2 regions of the Pelosinus sp. IPA-1 genome follow, and region 2 is predicted to be linked to the other one. Evidence: riboswitches for the same ligand, from Rfam matches in the RefSeq annotation. Region 2 holds a riboswitch; the other holds the start of a gene.
The links. Region 2 has a riboswitch for cobalamin ahead of QSJ81_RS01505 (ABC transporter substrate-binding protein). Riboswitches for the same ligand answer to the same signal wherever they lie in the genome.
Positions count from the first base shown of each region.

Region 1 (10,376 bases), 120 kb from region 2:
TACCAGATCCACTCAATTTAGTCGCATCATGAGCAGCAAATCCTACATCGGAAGTGCGCAGTATTCTAACCACTCTAGCACTCAAACCTTCTTCCTCAATGCCTGCGATCATTTCACGCAATACATCACTATGAGGAACGTTTACAATGGTTTTATTTTGAAATTTACCGAAAGCTGGAGTCACAGCAATAATCACTTCATCTGCTCTTGTCCCAGGGCGTGCTTCCCCTTTTTCGACCAAAGTCATGGGACGTCCTGTAACTACTGCAGTAGCAGGTTTGGTTTGCTCCATTCCTTGTACCACTTGCATTACGATTTCACGAATCATTTGTTCGTTAATTTCCATTACATTACACCTCTCTTTCTGAAATCAAACGTCAAAGTCAGATGGTTTAATTGCTTGACGAATGTTTTTAATTTCTTCCCAACGTTCATCGCTCATACGATAACCAGTCCCTGGACCGGCATAATCATTACGGCTATTCACGGCGCTGATAACATTAAACTTGGTGTCAAGAATAGCTGATGTATGGAGATAATCACCGGAGATACGTTGTTTCAAAAGATTTAGAACATTTTCAGCTAAATCAGTAAAACCGCTCTTCGATAAGGCTTTAACAACATCAATGCCCGTAATGCCACGGCTCATCAATTCTTGTGCACCTTTTAAATCTTCAACCACATTACGTGCTGGAACATCTTTGCTGCCATGAGCATAGGTTGCAGCTTCTACTTCTTCATCCGTAATTGCTGGGAAGCCTAATTCTTTAAATACCGCTTGTAAAGCCCGAGCAGCTTTATTACGAACAGCAATTACCTCTTCTTCAGAAGCTGGACGCAAACCACCGTCAACTTTCAAATCACGCTGGATGATATTCCAATCATCGTAATCGTCAACATCCCAGTTAGAGCCGGCAAACATATTATCATAGTTTGGTACTCCACCATAACCAGAACAAATAAAGTCAGTGCCAGGAAGCATCTGCATTAATGTACGAGCTGTACGGCGAATATCAGAATGAGTAAAGGTTTGGTCATTACTAGATGCTACTTCCATATCTAGCATAGTCGTGCAAAGATTTTCTGCCAAAACAGCACGAATACCGGATGGAACAGCTGCTGGAACGCCAATGCAACTTACAGAACCATTTTGCAATCCTTGTACGCCTGCTCCTCTAGTAACCATGATGCAACGAATTTCTAGATATAACATAGACTTGCCTTCTGCATATCCCATTTGCACCTCAGAACCAGTACCTGAGGTAAATCTCATTTTCAAGCCTCGTGAAGCATAGGCTGAAGCAAGAAACGCTTTTGACCAAGGTGTATCATCACCATCAACAAACACGTTTTCTGTACCATATACAGAAATAGTTTCTGCATAGGCAGTGATACCACGCATCCCAAGTTCTAACTCAGTTGCTTCTTCGAGTGCACATTGGATCAATGTGCCGCCTCTGCCGGTTTGACCACCAATTAAGAGGGCCAAGGCATTAAATGGAGCATAACGAACAACGGCAACTGTTGTTTCCATTTCATCAAAACCACGCAATGCAGCTTCTGCGCCATCTGCCGCGATCAACACTGGATTGTCATTTACGTTTGTAATATGGCATTGATTCGAAGGAATTTTCCGTGCCCGCATTTTTTGCATTGCCATCATCATTTCTACTACATTCATAGTATTGAAAACGGCTACTAATTTCGCAGCAGTTAAACCACGAACAAGATCAACAACTTCTTTTCTTGATACATTGACGTCAACAAGCATCTTGGCAATTTCAGTAGCATCCATAGCCATTGCTTTTTCAGCTACCTTGACATCAATGGCATAATCAGCAATAAACTGTTCAATAAAATCGAAATTACTACGAGCAACACCGTCCATTTCAACGATCTTGCCGTTTTCGATTTTAATACTAGGTATTGGATCATTAGGGCTACCCATAGCCATCAGACCAACTTCTGGCCATTCTTCAACGAAACCGTCCTGATTTACAGGGCGGGCAGCTAAAACTTCAAAACGTTTTGATCTCTTCATTGTTTTTCCCCTCCCTGTATTAGATATATGGCGTAGTTGACGATGGAGCTGAACCAGCCATAGCTTCCAACAATTTTTTGCCTACGTCTTTAGCGGCAAGTACGGCTTGACGTACTGCACCGGAATCACCAGTAACCATTAAAATAACTTCATTAGAATAACTTGTGCCACCAGCGGGACTGCCATAACCGACCACTTCAACATTAGCCGTTTTCACTGCAACATCTGACATGAGCACGCCAATTGCAGCAGGAGCACCAACAATCAGTCCAAAGGCTTTACCTACAGGTGCACCAAAGGCTTTATTGATAGCATAACTTGCCCGAGCAGTATATTGTAATTCAATATGTCCGGCATCGTTACCATACACATCACCAAAAGTGCGATTCAATTCTTTTAGTGCTACTTCAATTGCACGGCGAGCATCAGACACTTCTTCTGCACCAAAGAGAATCAAAGAACCATGTCCTGCTCCCCCTTTGGTATCACGAGGTAATTCAATGGATATGATCTCTGTATTTGTTGCTTTTACAGCTTCATCAGCTGCCATGATGTGTGGGCCAGCCCCTGTACGAGCGCCTAAGATACCAATGGAACGATATTTAGGGTCGATTTTCATTTTTTCATGCAACATAGGATCTACATTTGCGATAACTAAACCAATAGTATCACCGATTGCAGTACCAACAAATTCAGTAATTCCAGGATTCATTGGGCCCTTACACTCTTCTTTAGTAGCTGCGGTAGGAGCTTGAGTCTCCATCCGTTTTTTAATTTCATCCATAACCTTATCAATTAACTGCTCTTGCATAATGATTCCACCTCCAAATTATTAACCTATTTCATTTTGGGAAGAATTTTTTCCACGTCTGTATGAGGACGAGGAATAACGTGAATGGATACAACTTCGCCAACTTTTTGCGCAGCTGCTGCACCAGCATCTGTTGCCGCTTTTATCGCGCCAACATCGCCACGTACCATTACTGTTACTAACCCAGAACCAATTTTTTCATAACCTACTAATTGAACATTGGCTGCCTTTACCATAGCATCAGCAGCTTCAATAGCTCCTACTAGTCCTTTAGTTTCAATCATACCTAACGCTTCACTCATTATGTACACCTCCCTTCCCAAAATACTCAATTAATTCATCCAGCCCTTCTCCGGTATGAGAAGAGACAAAGAATATCGGTTCTTTAACCCCAATTTGTAGTAAACGCTCCCTTGCCTTTTCTCTATCAATTCCGGGAACATCAATTTTAGTAACAACCCCGACAACAGGACGGGAAAACATACTAGCAAACCCAGGCGGAAGAGCTATTTTTAAATCTGTCGCATCCTGGACAACGGCTACTGTTGATGCTTGCATCGCTGTTACCATTAAAGCTGAATAAAAACGCGGGATTTGTGCATATTCGCCCGGTGTATCAATGGCTCCATCTGTAAATATAATACTTTGTGTTTTTTCAGCCTTTTGCGAATCCTTTTGCAGCATATGAATTAAAGATGTTTTTCCTGCTCCTACAGGACCAACTAGCATTACCTTTTGCATCTTAAGACTTTGTCAGCTTAGGACCAGAAAATCCCAAGCCTTCCACCAAAACATTTACTACCTGTTTCAAAGCCGATTCTACATTAGATACTGTGCCGACTAGTACTAAGGAACCCGTAAAACGATCCATAAAACCAATCTGTACTGCTGCTGCTTTTGTAGCTACATCTGCTGCAATAATCGCTGCTTCACAAGGGGTAATCGTTAAAATACCAATTGCTGAACTGCTAGACATCAATCCTAGCTTTTCACACAGCTCTTTTTTAGGATTTGCTATGAGGTGTGCTAAAGTTACCTGCTTACCTGGTACATATTCTTGGACCATTCTCGGCTTTTCTACCACCATACAATTCCCTCACAATCTTCACATTCGTTTGACAATTATAACTATTTGTCTTTTTTTCTTTTTTACCTTGCATATATATTGCCTATCCAATGGACATAATTGCTGTCTGTATATTGTGAAAAATTGGTTGTTATTCTCGTTGTTATTGCTATAGGACTTTTTTGTTTCTCACTCTACATCTTTTTACCACAAAAGCAAAAAAGGACTGTTTTTAAACAGTCCTTTCTCATTTCACTTTATGTTTTATCCCTATTTATATATCCTTTGTACTATTCTGCTTTTCTCCATCACATTTTTGCATTGAAGTCAAAACTCATTCCGATTTACCGTTTCGTATTTCATTACGATATTGGTTTGGTGTCATACCCATTGCCTGACGAAATACCCGACTAAAATAACTTGCATCCTGGTACCCTACCTCTGCCGCGATACGCACTGCAGTAAAATCTGGATTTTGCAATAATTTTTTCGCTTTTTCAATTCTAATTTTTGTTAAAAAATCTACAAAGTTATAACCCTTTTCCTGTTTGAAGAGCCTACTAAAGTAGAAAGGGCTTAAATGCACTGTTTGCGCAACCTCTTCCAAAGATATATTTCTATGATAATTCTTTACTATATAATCACAAGCTTTATTAATAACTCTAAGGTTCATACTGCTTCTATTTTCTAACATATTATCCATAAAACGATCCAAGGAATCAAACATCCATGCCTCTACTTGTGTTTTATTACTGCATTCATTCAATCGATTAATACAATTGAAATTCAGTAAGGTAAGCTGCTCCAAATTGGCACCGCCTTCTACTGCTGAGCGTGATAAAACAATTAATAATTCAAGTACGCATGCTTTTACTGTATCGATTGAAACTTTGCTGGTAAATATTCCGTTTAGTAATTCATGCAAGGCTTCTTTAGCCTGTTTCCGATCACCACAGCGTACCTTATCCAGCACGGCTCTTTCATTATGAAAGGGATAATTAAAGGGCCCTGTTGGTAAATATGGTACATCATCAACATGGATAATCTGGCTATCACCTAAATAAAATCGTTGCCGCTGAGCATGCAATGCCTCAAGATAGGATTTGTGGATATCCCTCGGGTCAGAGTAATAGCGACCAATTCCAATGGTAATACTGATATTCATTTCCCGAGCAATACATTCTTGTATCTCACCTGCAGTTTGCTTTGCCTTTCCCTGGATGGATTCAATATCATCTATCTGAAGAAATCCTAATAAAATGATCAGATTATCACTACCAAAAGGGGTGACTAAAGCATAGTCACCTGCGACGCTGCAAATAAGTTTGTAAATTCGCTGCTTTATCATTTGTTTTTCTAGCTCACTGTCACTAGAGGTTAGCTGCTTAAAATTATCAACATCAACAGCCAATACAACACCAGGATCTACCTTCATACCTAAAAACCGAGATCGTTCCTGAAAATGTTCAACGTCTTTAATATTACCAGAAACTAAATCATGCACAAATGACATTTGGATAAAAGGCATAGCTTCTTCTACGCTTTTTCGCAGATTAACTTCTTCCTCTTGTTTTCTTTTGATTTCATTTACTTTATTTATGGTAAGATACAATGTTCGAATTATATCTTCTGGACGAACAGGTTTTAATAAATACTCAACAACCCCAATCGTTAACGCCTGTTTTGCATAGCTAAATTCATCAAAAGCAGTAAGCATGATAATGATTGTATTCGGTAGAGCGGATCGAATACGCTTAGCTGCCTCTAACCCATTCATTTCAGGCATACGGATATCCATTAAAACAATGTCTGGTTTTTCTATTGTAGCAATCTGAACGGCACTCTTTCCGTCTCCTGTTTCGCCTATGATCCGAATGTTCGGACATTTTTGCTCCACAATAAATCGTAACGCTTGCCGCTCTAATTGTTCATCATCTGCAATCAATAATGTATACATTCTTTTCTCCTCTGGCACGCTTTCTTATAAGGAACAATAGGGAATTCGAATGTAAAGGTTAGTTCCTTCCCCTACTTTACTCTCCATGGTAAGGCCATATTCGTTACCAAAATAATGCTGAATTCGCTTGTGAACATTAATAATTCCAAGGCCCGTCGTTTGTCCGTGAATTTGCTTGCGCTTTTCCTCATGGAAAATAGTACGAATATCCTCTGCTGAAACACCATCCCCAGTATCACTCACGAGGAGAACTACGTCATTTCCTTCAATTTTTCCACTTACACGAACGACTCCGCCCTCTACTTTGTTTTCCAAACCATGAATAATCGCATTTTCAACTAAAGGTTGAAGCGTAAGAGGAGGAATCTTCGTTTCCATTATCAAAGGATCTACCTCAATATAAGTCTCAATACGTTCTCCAAAACGTACTTTCTGTATCAACAGATAATCTCTGATTGATTTTACTTCTTGTTCTAAGCTACGTAAAATTTCAATGTCTCTTAAATTGTTACGAAGCAAATCTGATAACGCATAAACCACTTCTTGTGTTTGACTTGCTCCCTCTAGCATAGCCAATCTCGCGATTGTATTTAATGTATTAAACAAGAAATGAGGATTGACCTGAGATTGCAGTGCCTTTAATTCTGTAGCACGCAGCATAGCCTCAAGTTCCGCTTTCACCTTTACTTCTTTTACAAGCTGCTTACTAGCAATATTGGCTACACCAATTTCTACAATATAATTTGACATGATATAAATTAGGTCTGCTGCAGCTTTAATTCTTTTTTCCGGTACAACCTCTATAATATCAAAAAACTCTGACAATAATTCTGAATCCAATCCTAGGTCAGCTGTTCGCTCAAACATTTCAGCTTTCGTATCATAGTCCGCTTGTGCAAGAATAACTTGTCCTGCAAGAAAAGCCCCTATATACTCATTGTTTACAATGATTGGTGCCGCCAAATCGGTTAAACCATTGTGACAGCGATAAACAGAGGGCTTTTGGTTACCCCGCCCTCCTCTATCATCACACTGGGTGCAACGGGCAAATCCTTCAGAACAAGATCGGATATAAGTGCAAAAGTTCGTAAAATTACTAGGATTGGTAATAGGATTTCCTTCAGGGTCTACAATTACGGACGCTAATCCAGTAGCTTCTGAAAATTTATCCTGAATTTCCTGTAAAATCTGAGTATTTACAATTTCGCCTAAGGTAAATCCATTCATTGTTTGCACTAGAAGACCCCCTCATAAGACTTCAGCATCATATCAATTTTTTGCTATTTTATATGAGGAGTATTAGCTAAAGAGCAAACTAGTTCCTGCTAACAGCAATAAAATACTATATTCCAGCAAGTAAAGGCAATCCTTATATGGCAACAACCTGATTGGGAGCAGGCACAGGCTCACTTAACACAAAATCAGACATTCTTGCCATATTATGAATTGTGTAAGACATTGTCTTTAACATAGAAACCATAAGAACAGCACCTGTTCCTTCTCCTAATGCCATATTTGCCCGGATTAATACATCCTCTGCTAGAATATTTCCCAACATTAGCGAATAGGCCATCCCAGGCTCCTTTGACATATGGGATGGAATCGCATGTTTTTCAATCGTACCATCGATGCGCGCTGCACAAGCATAGGCAACTGCTGTTATAAATCCATCTATTACAAAGGGTGTCCTTAGTCCTGCGCACTCTAACATACCAGAACAGATGGCAACAATATCAAATCCCCCTACACAACGTAAAATATCTTTTACAGTATTCATCTGGGCTTTATGACGCTCTACCCCTTTTGCAACCACATTCCGTTTTCTTTTTAATAATTCATTATCATTTAAGGCAGCCCCATAACCGACCACAAATTCGGGTAACATTCCCGTTAAAGCATGAAGCACTGCTGATGAGGTTGTTGTATTACCAATTCCCATTTCACCAAAAGAGATTAGGTTATAACCTTCCTCAACCAAATGGCTAACCATGTCTTTGCCCACATTCCAAGCTTGTTCAAATTCAGCCTGACTCATAGCTTCTTCTTTCATAAAGTTTTTAGTACCTAAGGCAACTTTACGATTAATACCAGCTTCTAATTTATTATTAATTCCAATATCAACTACGCTATATGGTATTTGATTGTGCCGACAAAAACAACTGATCGTAGCATGACCTGCTGCCATATTTTTCGTTTGCAAATAAGTAATCTCGATCGGGTCATTAGCAGTCCCCTCTTCGACCACACCGTTATCTGCTGCAAAGATTATATGATGAGGCTTCATTTCCGGATTGATCTTTCCCCAAGACAAGATGATTTTTTTTAAATATTTTTCTAGTAGGCCCAAGCTTTCTCGAGGTTTTGCTGCTCCGTTCAGCAACTCATCGACCTTTTTTTCCAAATCCATTTTTACTCCTCCTTTATTTCATATCATTCTTAAATATAAAAATACCTAGCCCAAAAGGCTAGGTATTTTATAAAAAATCCCATCCTTCTGGCATTACCCCTTACGCGGAGGTAAATGACAGCCATAACAGGCAGGTCTCCTGGCTTACGGATCATAAAACCTTACGCCTTCCCAGTTTCCTGGTGGCATATGTAAGAGTATCTCCCCGATTACAGTGGCGCGACCGCGTCGTTTAAGGATCTTTTACAATCCTTTCGAACTTCCCTATTCTCCTCTTTACGTAAGAGGCACCTGTTTGGTGGCATTTTATTCAGTTGTCACAGTAGTTCTACAATGAAACTTGTTCTCCTATGTGTAAGAAGTATGTTAGCAAGATAGTAGGGTAGATGGTAAAAAATGTCCCATGCACTCTATTTTAAATGGCAAGTATCGTTGACCAAGGAAAGAATTGGCTGGTTACTAAAGTATTCAATGATATTAATTCCTGTGCTATCTTGACGGATAGACCACATCTTATCTAGACTTAGCTGCAATGCATCACAAAGCAATACTCTCATTGTGCCCCCATGAGATACAATCACAATCGTTTCCTCTTCATGTGCCTTAATACATTGGTTTAAAGCACCCTTCGCCCTCCGTTTCAGATCTATAAAGCTTTCTCCTTCTGGCGCATTAATTGCTCCTCGGGAAGAATACATACTTGTTAAAGAATCAGGCCAAAGTGCCATAATTTCAGCATAGGTACACCCTTCCCACAAGCCAAAGTTTATTTCGCGAAATCCTTTTATCTTTATCCCTTGCAAATTATGATACCGAGCGATGATATTCGCCGTCTGAGATGCACGGGATAAATCACTACTATAAACTGCACTTATATTTTCCTTAGCAAGCCGTTTTCCCACCAGTTGGGCTTGTTCTAATCCTTTTTCATTTAAGGGAATGTCACTATGCCCTTGGTACTTTTTTGCCTTATTCCAAGAAGTTTGACCATGTCTAACGTATATTACTTTAGTCAACGCCTCACCCCTTCCTTACTTTAAAATTCTTCCCTTTACAGAAAGTATATTCTATGGGTATTAGATTGTTCAATAACACAACGAAAGTTATAACTATTATAAAAACTAAAAAAGAAATACTACTAGAGCCACAAGTTCTGTCAGTTCAACAACTGCCCCATATACATCACCTGTTAAGCCACCTAAACGTTTATTGACGTATTCAGCAACAAGGATGGCAAAGGCAATTGCTACCCCACTACTAAGTAAGACAAGTTTACCGAAAGGAACTAATAATAACATTGCTATTAGACCTGCTATATAAAGAGTATTTTTATGTTCGCATTGACTAAGTCCTTTACCTAGTCCATCAGCCCTAGCATAGGGGTATAGAGTAATCGCCACGACAACAGCAGTTCTACCTATGATCGGCATTACAAATATCGCTATCGGCAGCATCATCGGTTCAATGTCTAAAATTAATGAATATTTCATTACAATCAACAGACAGAAGGACATGGCACCAAAAGCGCCGACTCTGCTATCCTTCATAATTTCTAACATTCTTTCCCTAGACTTCCCCGAAAAAACACCATCTACTGTATCCATTAATCCGTCACAGTGCAATCCGCCAGTAATGATAATTTCAATTAGAATTATACTCACGGCCATAAGATGTAACGGTAACTTTACACCCCAAAAATTTTGTGCCCCATAAACAATTCCTGTTAATAATAAACCTATAATACCACCTATAATGGGAAAAAACTTAACACTACGGCTAAAACTATCAAGTGACCACTGCTTTTTTGTCTTGATAGAAATCCGCGTCAAAAACTGTAAACCAGTGAGAAAGTCCTCAACCACATTCTCCAACAATCCTCCACCTCCCCTTAATAAAAACTAGGCAAAGTCTGCATTTTTTGATTACCGTACTACATAACAAAATGCTAATACTATTATACAACCTTATTATGGGCCTCCTTTGTTATGTTGTATTGATTTATTGCTCAAATGTGAAAAGCTGCCATCACAAACCTTGCTGAATTAAAACAGCAGTGTTATGGTTTTAATAAAATAGGAATGAGGAGGATATACC
Region 1 is NZ_BSVC01000001.1:463,563-473,938, reverse strand. Features, by position in the region: gene QSJ81_RS02060 (propanediol/glycerol family dehydratase medium subunit) at 1-346, opposite strand, end outside; gene QSJ81_RS02055 (propanediol/glycerol family dehydratase large subunit) at 371-2,041, opposite strand; gene pduB (propanediol utilization microcompartment protein PduB) at 2,061-2,852, opposite strand; gene eutM (ethanolamine utilization microcompartment protein EutM) at 2,879-3,157, opposite strand; gene QSJ81_RS02040 (EutP/PduV family microcompartment system protein) at 3,147-3,581, opposite strand; gene eutS (ethanolamine utilization microcompartment protein EutS) at 3,595-3,939, opposite strand; gene QSJ81_RS02030 (response regulator transcription factor) at 4,253-5,875, opposite strand; gene QSJ81_RS02025 (sensor histidine kinase) at 5,900-7,102, opposite strand; gene QSJ81_RS02020 (nicotinate-nucleotide--dimethylbenzimidazole phosphoribosyltransferase) at 7,245-8,282, opposite strand; cobalamin riboswitch at 8,395-8,592, opposite strand; gene cobC (alpha-ribazole phosphatase) at 8,693-9,298, opposite strand; gene cobS (adenosylcobinamide-GDP ribazoletransferase) at 9,404-10,156, opposite strand.
Region 1: it holds a riboswitch for cobalamin, as region 2 does, so the genes downstream of both, QSJ81_RS02020 (nicotinate-nucleotide--dimethylbenzimidazole phosphoribosyltransferase) here and QSJ81_RS01505 (ABC transporter substrate-binding protein) in region 2, are expected to answer to the same signal.

Region 2 (8,830 bases):
TAGGGATATCAAAGCCCACGAAGCCATTTAAGATAACTTCTCCAGCCATAGTGCCAACAGTAGAAGAAGATAATCCTGAGGCTAAAAGAGCGAGGCCAAAGGCTCCTGCTGCCATATTGCCCATAAGAGGCTGCAAGGTCATATAAGCTGCTTCAATACTGTCAACAGTAAGACCATTGCCTTTAAATATGGCTGCTGATACGATAACCATAGCGGCATTTACAATAAAGGCCATATTCATAGCAACGAATACATCTATTTTGGCCATCTTTAAATGATGAACACAGTCGTTTTCGTCATTTGTGCGGCGATTTTGGACCAAATGAGAGTGTAGATAAATAACGTGAGGCATAACCGTAGCTCCTAGCATGCCGACAGCTACCAGTAAGCTGTCAGCGGTGAGCATAGGAACAGCTACATGATAAGCAACTTGCCCCCATTCTGGACTAGACATAAACATTTCCCATATATAAGATATGCTTATAACGGCTACCATTGTCGTAATGATTCGTTCCACAATTTGCTGCCCATATTTTTGCATGTGGCAGATGAAGTAAGTAATAAACCCTGTAAGTATTGCAGACCAAACTAAGGGGATATTAAATAATAAGTAAAAACCGAGGACGCCTCCCAAAAACTCTGCAAGGTCGGTAGCCATAGCCGCTAAGGTTGCTATAGTCCATAAGAACCAATTCACGCCTCGTGAAAAGACATTGCCGCAGTGTACGGGCAAACTAACTCCGGTAGCAATGCCAACTTTTGCGGAGAGAATTTGGACAAAGATAGCCATCAAATTACTCCAAAGAATGACCCATAGTAAGTTATAACCAAATTGGGAACCACCACTAATATTAGTACCGAAGTTTCCTGGATCCATATATGCTACGCTGACAATAAAAGCAGGCCCGAGGTATTTTAATAGCCCTTTGGCCTTGGTTTTAATTTCTTCTCCAGGTATTAATGGCAAATTAATCGGTAAGCTGGTGATAAATTGATCATCTTTCAATATTCCCACTCCTTACATAAGTGCTATGTTTAATTAATACTACAAAACACAATAGTATGGTTAGCCATGGCTAACTTTTAAAACGCTTTAATTACTATATAATATGTAATGATAATAATTTTGTGACTAACAGCGTTACATCTTGTGCGGACTGGGCGGGATGCAAGATAATAGATCGTTAGCAAGGAACTGCTTGACAATTCTGTAAAAATATTATAGAGTCAATCCTATGATATTGAAAAAATTCATATGGATGGTATAGGTGCCCTTCGGGGCTTAATAGGGAAATCGGTTCAATGCCGATACGGTCCCGCCACTGTAATGAGGAGCAAACCCATGTTGTGCCACTGAGATAAATCATCTTGGGAAGGTTTGGGAGAGCGATGATCCAGAGTCAGGAGAACTGCCTATATAACAGTCACCGATATGACCTGCGAGAGATGGGGAGGGGATTTACGCGAAATTTTTATGTTTATTTTTTGTGCGTTATTATTTCCTAATTGTAATTTAGCGTTTCTCTTTGTGTTTCACTCTCGGTTTATACCGAGAGTTTTTTTTGTCTTCTTATGAAGACATTAGTAAAATACTATATAAGAAAAAGGCGGAAAAAAATGAAAAAATGTACTTACTTATGGATTCTTGTTGGATTATTCAGTTGTTTGATGCTGGCAGCGGCTGGTTGCTCCTCTGAAAAGAAGAGCGGTAGCGGTACAAAAGAGAAGGTACTTAAATTTATTACGGTTTGGCCTGCGAATACGATGGACCCTCATCGGTGTCATTTTAGTTTTATATTAAATTCTGGAGCTATGGAAACCCTGGTTGGATTGGATCCAAAAACAACAGAGCTTTATCCTTGGCTGGCTGAAAGCTGGAAATCCGAGGATGGTCAGCATTGGGAGTTTAAAATACGTAAAGGAGTGAAATTCCATAATGGAAAAGACCTGACTGCTGAGGCTGTTAAGGCTAGTTTGGAGCGTTCTATTTCTGCAAATCCTGGCGTAAAAGCGTCTTTAAAAATTACTGCTATCGAGGTAGCAGGTGATATTCTGAAAATCACTACGGAAAATCCGTATCCGGCTCTTCCGTCAGAATTAGTTCATTACAATACGGTGATAATGGATGTTGCGGTACCAGACAATAAGCCGCCTATTGGGACAGGCGCATTTATGTTTGCCAGTTTTGATATTGCTAAAGGTGCAGAGTTGGTGAAATTCCCTCAATATTGGAATGGTATAGCGAAGCTGGATCGAGTTATTATGACATTTAATGATGATGCAAATGCTCGTCTATTGGCACTGCAATCCGGTGATGCGGATATCATTTATCGCCCGGCACTGGATACGCTGCAAACATTGCGCAAAGATGACAAAGTAATAGTAGAGAGTGTTCCAGGCAAAAGAGTTTATCATTTAATTTATAATTATGCTGGCAAGAATCAAGATTTATGGAGTAATGAAGAATTCCGCAAAGGAATAGATGCTCTCATTAATCGTCAGGAAATTGTTGATAAGGTTATGGGAAAAGAAGCTGTTGTAGCCTATAATCCTTTTCCAGGAATTTATTCCTTCTCTCCTGATTCCAAACCTCATATTTACAGTATAGAAAAGGCATTACAACATTTTCAGGCTGCTGGTTTGACAGTGCAAGATGGTAAGGTGCTTAGAAATGGCCAGCCGATCAAACTTCGAATGGCTACCTATATTGCTCGTCCTGAATTGCCTCAGATTGCACAAATTGTTCAAGCAACGGCTAAGCAAGTGGGAATTGAAATGGAAATTCAAGTAGCAGAGAATATTGATGAATATCTGCCCCAAGGAAATTGGGATCTAGTGACTTACTCCTTACTGACAACCACCAGAGGGGATGGAGCTTTCTTCCTGAATGCTGCTTTTTCGCCAAAGGGTATGCAAAATCATGGTCGCCTCACTGTACCAGAATTAATTTCTTTATTGGATACCTATAATCAGACTATCGATAAAGCTAAGCGAAATGAAACGGCGAAGACAATCGCTACAATGATTGAAGAAAGAGCTTATAATGCCTATATAACTTCTCCATATGAAACGGCTGCATATCGTAAAAATGTGAAAGGTTGGGTGACTCCATCAAATGAATTTGAGTTCCAAATGGTTACCAAGGATTTGGATATCGTTTCAGAATAAAAACTGGCTATTGAAACGGATAAGTGAAGCCATTCTTCTTTTATGGATAATTTCATTGGTTAGCTTTGCCATTGTTCAAGTAGCTCCTGGGGATGCGGCGTTGTCCCTGCTCCGGGTGGATACAGTGGCTGTAACCACAGAACAGGTAGAAGCCTTAAGACAAGAAATGGGCATGAATGATCCTGTTTACCAGAAGTATTTTCGGTATATGGGCAATCTGCTGAAATTGGATCTGGGTGAATCTATAATGACGGGGCGTCCTGTTGTCGCAGAACTTTCCCACGCTTTTCCTGCCACTTTTTTGCTGGCTGGTACTTCATTACTATTGACAATAGTCTTGGTTGGAATTTTTGGATACTTATCTTCCCGCTTTGCCGGGAGTTGGATTGATAAATTCTCTACTGGTTTTTGCCTTATGGGGGCTTCCATTCCGACTTTTTGGCTGGGGCTGCTGCTTATTGATTTATTTTCGGTTCGTCTCCACTTACTGCCGGCAGTGGGAATGGCTAATGGAGGGCTTATTTTGCCCTCGCTTTCTTTAGCCATCGCCATTGCGCCTCCCTTTATAAAAATTTTTCGTAATAGCTTAATTGATTGTGCCCACCAAGATTTTATCCGGGCGGCACGTTCTCGAGGAATTTCTGAAAAAGTGATTTTTATGCGGCATATTTTAAAGGGCAGCTTAATCCCGGTTGTGACAATTTTGGGAGTTAGTTTCGGGAGCTTACTAGGCGGATCGGTAGTAGTGGAAGTGATTTTTGGACTTCCTGGTGTTGGTAAACTGGCCATTGAAGCGGTTACCCGCCGAGATTATGCTATTGTTCAAGGCTTTGTATTGTCGATTGGTATCTTAATTTTTCTGATTAATTTAGCAGTGGATTTGTCATATTGTTACTTGAATCCTGCCATTTCTTTGAAGGAGGCTGAACGTCAATGATACAAAGAAAATCTTGGGGCGTTTGCCTCACGATAGTCTTTATGCTAATCATTCTATTTGGACCTTGGCTAGCGCCGATGGATCCTAATGTAGTAGATCTTTCCAAGCGGCTTCAATTGCCAAGTGCGGATCATTGGCTAGGGACTGACCAATTAGGCCGGGATCAGTTGTCTCGGATTTTGACAGGCGGGCAGATGACGGTTGGGATCAGCCTGATGGCTTTAGGGCTGTCTATTTTGGTTGGAGTGCCCATTGGTCTTTTTGCTGGCTATCTAGGCGGACGTGTAGATTGGGTACTAATGCGTCTGGTAGATGCATTCATGGCATTTCCGGAATACATTGTTGCCATTGTTATCAGCGGTCTTTTGGGAGCGGGTTTCTTTAATCTGATGTTTGCTATTCTCGTTGTGAAATGGGTGGGGTATGCTCGGCTGGTACGCAGTGTGGTTTTGCAAGAAAAATCCAAAGATTATCTGCTCGTTGCCCAAATTAGCGGCGCGGGTAGCTATACCACTCTTAGACGTCATTTGATTCCTCATGTGATTGGTCCGGTACTGGCTTTGGCGACCCTTGATATTGGCAAGGTTATTCTTCTGGTTGCTTCCCTTTCTTATATCGGTCTTGGTGTTCAGCCTCCTCATCCTGAATGGGGTTCTATGCTCAACGAAGGTCGATCCTATTTTACACAGGCATCATACTTAATGATTGTGCCAGGAGTGGCGATATTCTTAGTGGTATTTGTCGTGAATTTGCTGGGGAATTGTTTGGTAGAAAAATTCGGTTCAGACCGTCAAGAGGAGGGGCGAGATGGAACTACTGAAAGTCCGTGATTTAAAAATTTTCTGCCCGGATAATCGTCCTTTGGTACATAGTATTGATTTTTCCATTCGTGCTGGCGAATGGTTTGCTCTGATTGGTGAAAGCGGCAGCGGTAAAAGTATCAGTGCCTTTTCTTTGGCAGGACTACTGCCAAATGGACTGCGACGAGAAGCCCAGGAAATACGAATGCTAGGTCAGGATTTGGTAAGTATCTCCGAAGAAGAGCTAAGAGGACTTCGCGGCACGGATATTGCCTATGTCTTTCAGGATTATCAGAGTGCTTTTACCCCCTACTTCACATTAGGGAAACAGATAGATGAAGTCATGCGGGCCCATAGGGACTGGACAAGGGAAGAAAGACAGAAAAAAGCTTGGGATGCCCTTACAGAAGTCGGACTGGAAGGGCCAGAAGCTTACCTGCGGTATCCCTTTCAACTGAGTGGTGGTCAGCTCCAGCGGGCTGCTTTGGCTCTGGCGATGATGATGGAGCCAAAACTGTTGATTGCGGATGAACCCACCACCGCTCTGGATGCAATGAGTGCCGCTAAGATACTGGATTTGATGGTTCGGCTGAAAAATGAAAAAGGCTGTGCAGTACTTTTCATTACCCATGACTTGCGCTGCGTTCGCCGTTATGCGGATCGAATCGCTATTATGCAAAATGGTTCCATTATCGAATCTGGTGAAAAAAGAACGATTTTTGAAAATCCGCAGGAAATTTATACTCGCAATTTGCTGGCGTCAGTGCCACCCCTTCATAATGTACCGCGGCGTCTGCCCATAGTAGGGGAAGATCTTTTGGAAGGGGGGGCTGTTTGTGCCGCTACAAGAAATGCATGATATAGGTAGACCAGAGGTGTTAAGACTTATAGATGTCTGGAAAACTTACTCTGGCGGTCATCAAGCCGTGAAAAGAATCTCCCTTACCATTGGGCAGGGAGAATGCCTGGGGCTGGTTGGCGAAAGCGGCAGCGGTAAAAGCACTTTGGCTCGCTGCCTTCTAATGTTGGAACGGATGGATAAGGGCGAAATTTGGTTAAATAACCGTCCTCTTCATGAATTGGGGACCTCAGGACTTCGTAATGCTCGCCGGGAAATGCAGGTAGTATTTCAGAATCCGTCGGGATCATTTAATAGCAAGCTGACGATAAAGGACTCTTTATTGGAACCGATTCGTTGCCAAAATAAAGGTTGCCCTAGCTTTTTAGGTAAGAAAAATAGCAATGAGGAGGAGATTGCCAGTAAACTGTTGGAAAAGGTTCATTTGCCTGCAAGATATTTGAACTGTTATCCTTCCGAACTTAGTGGCGGTCAAAAGCAACGGGTGGCTATTGCCCGGGCAATTAGCGTTGAACCAGCCTTAATTGTCTTAGATGAGCCGACTGCTAGTCTAGATGTATCCATTCAGGCAAGAGTGCTAAATCTCTTAAAAGACCTGCAAGAAGAATTAGGGCTGTCCTATCTCTTCATCTCCCATGATCTCAGTGCGGTTAACTTTATGAGTGAGCGTCTGATGGTCATGCAGTATGGAGAAATGGTTGATTTATGTAAAAGTAAGGAACTTTTTGCGACTGAACGGCACCCTTATACCAAACAGTTGTTGAAACTTTTTGATGTGAAATGAGAAAAGGGGATAGAATCATTTGAGTGCACAGGAGATTGTAATAAGAAAGATTGGAAAAGAAGATATTCATGCCGTACAAAACTTCCTACAGCGGCAGCTTCAGGACCTTTTTTCTCAGGAGGGTCATTTGGCTATTATGGATGATATTTGGGGTTTAGAAAAGTTGTATATAGAACCAGTTCGCAATCAGATGTGGGCAGCCTTTTCGCCAGAAGGTACAGTTGTCGGGACGATTGCTGTGTGTGAATATAATGATCGAATTCAGCTTTTAAAGAAGCGTTATCCTGATCAGATTACAGCAGAAATTGGACGCTGTTATATTGAAAAAAAACTAAGGAGACAAGGTATCGGATCTAAATTAGTAAAAGAAGTCGAAGAGTTTTGCAATGAAAAAGAGTATTTAACCATATATCTACACACGCATCGATTCTTGCCGGGTGGTTTTAATTTCTGGATAAAACAAGGGTTCACCATCGTAATTAAAGAGGACGGAGATGCTCAAATTGTGCATATGGAAAAATCACTCATGCCGAAGTAAAATGTCGAAGAAGTGATAAACAGAATGATACGAGGAGAGTGGATCATGAAAAAAATAGTAAATGAGAAAGAACTTGTACGAAAAATTGCAATTGGTATGCTAATGCCAGTAACTGTTATACTATCAGCAGGAACTGTAAGCGCGGCAGAAGAGACTGATGACTTTACATTAGATCCAATTATAGTAACCGCACAACGTTATGCAACAAGGGATATAAATACACCGGCAGCAGTTAGTGTATATACGCAGGAAGAGTTAAAGGCAACAGGGGCAACTAGTGTGATTGAAGCATTAAAATATAGTGAAGGCATTATTTATCATGCTCAAGGCCCAATGGGCAACGCCCAAGGGACGATGACCAGCAAAATTATTATCAGGGGTGTTGAAAAAGGAACATTAGTGCTCATTGATGGTATACCATTAAACCTGCATGGTCGCTATAATTTAGAAGATATTCCACTAGATGATATTGATAAAATCGAAGTTATCCGAGGGGGCGGTTCAGTACTATATGGCAGTGAAGCAACCGGCGGTGTTATCAATATTATTACCAAGAGCAAAAAGAACAATAGTATAACAGTGGCGACAGGTAATAATGGAGTGCAAAATTATAATATGAGCTTACAGGCTGGCAAGTTTGGCATAAATTATTCTGTTAATAAAACAGATGAAATTAACAACATATCAGATGGATATACTCGCAGCACAGCTGCGCCTACTAGTACCAGCTATGTACCCAAACGATATTATGATTTCTCTGGTAATGACCGGGAAGCGTTGTCTTGGCGCTATGCGTTTGATGATAATTTAGATTTTACACATTCTTATGGTACGAGTAATTCAACCTATTTCTATCGTCATGCAGAAACAGCAAATGCAGCAACAATTGGCAGCCTGAGTTCAGCAAGTAATTTTGATACCACCTATAATCGTATGCAATTAAATTATAAGAAAGAGAATATAAAAGCTACCTTTTATTTAAATCAAAAAGAGCTGAATAATAATAAAACTGAGTATTGGGCTACTGTAAGCAAAAAATATCAACAACTGACTACTCCTACCATAACGAATGGAACTGACAAAGACAGAACGGTTGGCCTAGATATGCAAAATACTTGGAAGGTAAAGGATAATACCTTACTTGTCGGTATGAATGCACAAAGAGAAAGCTATGAATCGAAAGAAAAAGCAGATAATGGTGCTTGGGATGGTCGTGATTTTGATCGCAACGTATATTCTCTTTACGGGCAATATGACCATAAGCTGGACACTTCCTCCAATCTTATTTTTAGTGCCCGCGAAACTTGGACAGAAGGGGCTGTGGATGATAAAAACTATAATAAGTTTACACCGCAACTGCAATATATGAAGAAATTAGAAGAAAACACCACTTTTTATGCTAATGCAGGGATGTCCTTTATGATGCCAACCTTTACTCAAATATATGGTTCTGCCAGTCGGGTAAAAGGTAATCCAAGCGTAAAACCGCAACAAGGTGAACATTATGAAGTGGGATTAAAACGTAATACTGATACTCATGCCTGGCGGTTAGCCGTATTTAACTATGCGATTGATGACAGTATCTCAACGACTTACACCGAATCAACAGATACCTTTACCACTAGCAATGAAGACATAAAGAATACAGGGCTTGAATTATCCTGTACTATTGATAATGGCAGGGGCTGGCATACTAACTGGGGCATTTCCTATAGCAATCCTCAAAAATATGAAACAGATAAAA
Region 2 is NZ_BSVC01000001.1:341,158-349,987, forward strand. Features, by position in the region: gene QSJ81_RS01500 (Nramp family divalent metal transporter) at 1-1,006, opposite strand, end outside; cobalamin riboswitch at 1,250-1,431, shown strand; gene QSJ81_RS01505 (ABC transporter substrate-binding protein) at 1,618-3,168, shown strand; gene nikB (nickel ABC transporter permease) at 3,116-4,105, shown strand; gene nikC (nickel transporter permease) at 4,102-4,935, shown strand; gene QSJ81_RS01520 (ABC transporter ATP-binding protein) at 4,913-5,764, shown strand; gene QSJ81_RS01525 (ABC transporter ATP-binding protein) at 5,742-6,548, shown strand; gene QSJ81_RS01530 (GNAT family N-acetyltransferase) at 6,568-7,086, shown strand; gene QSJ81_RS01535 (TonB-dependent receptor plug domain-containing protein) at 7,132-8,830, shown strand, end outside.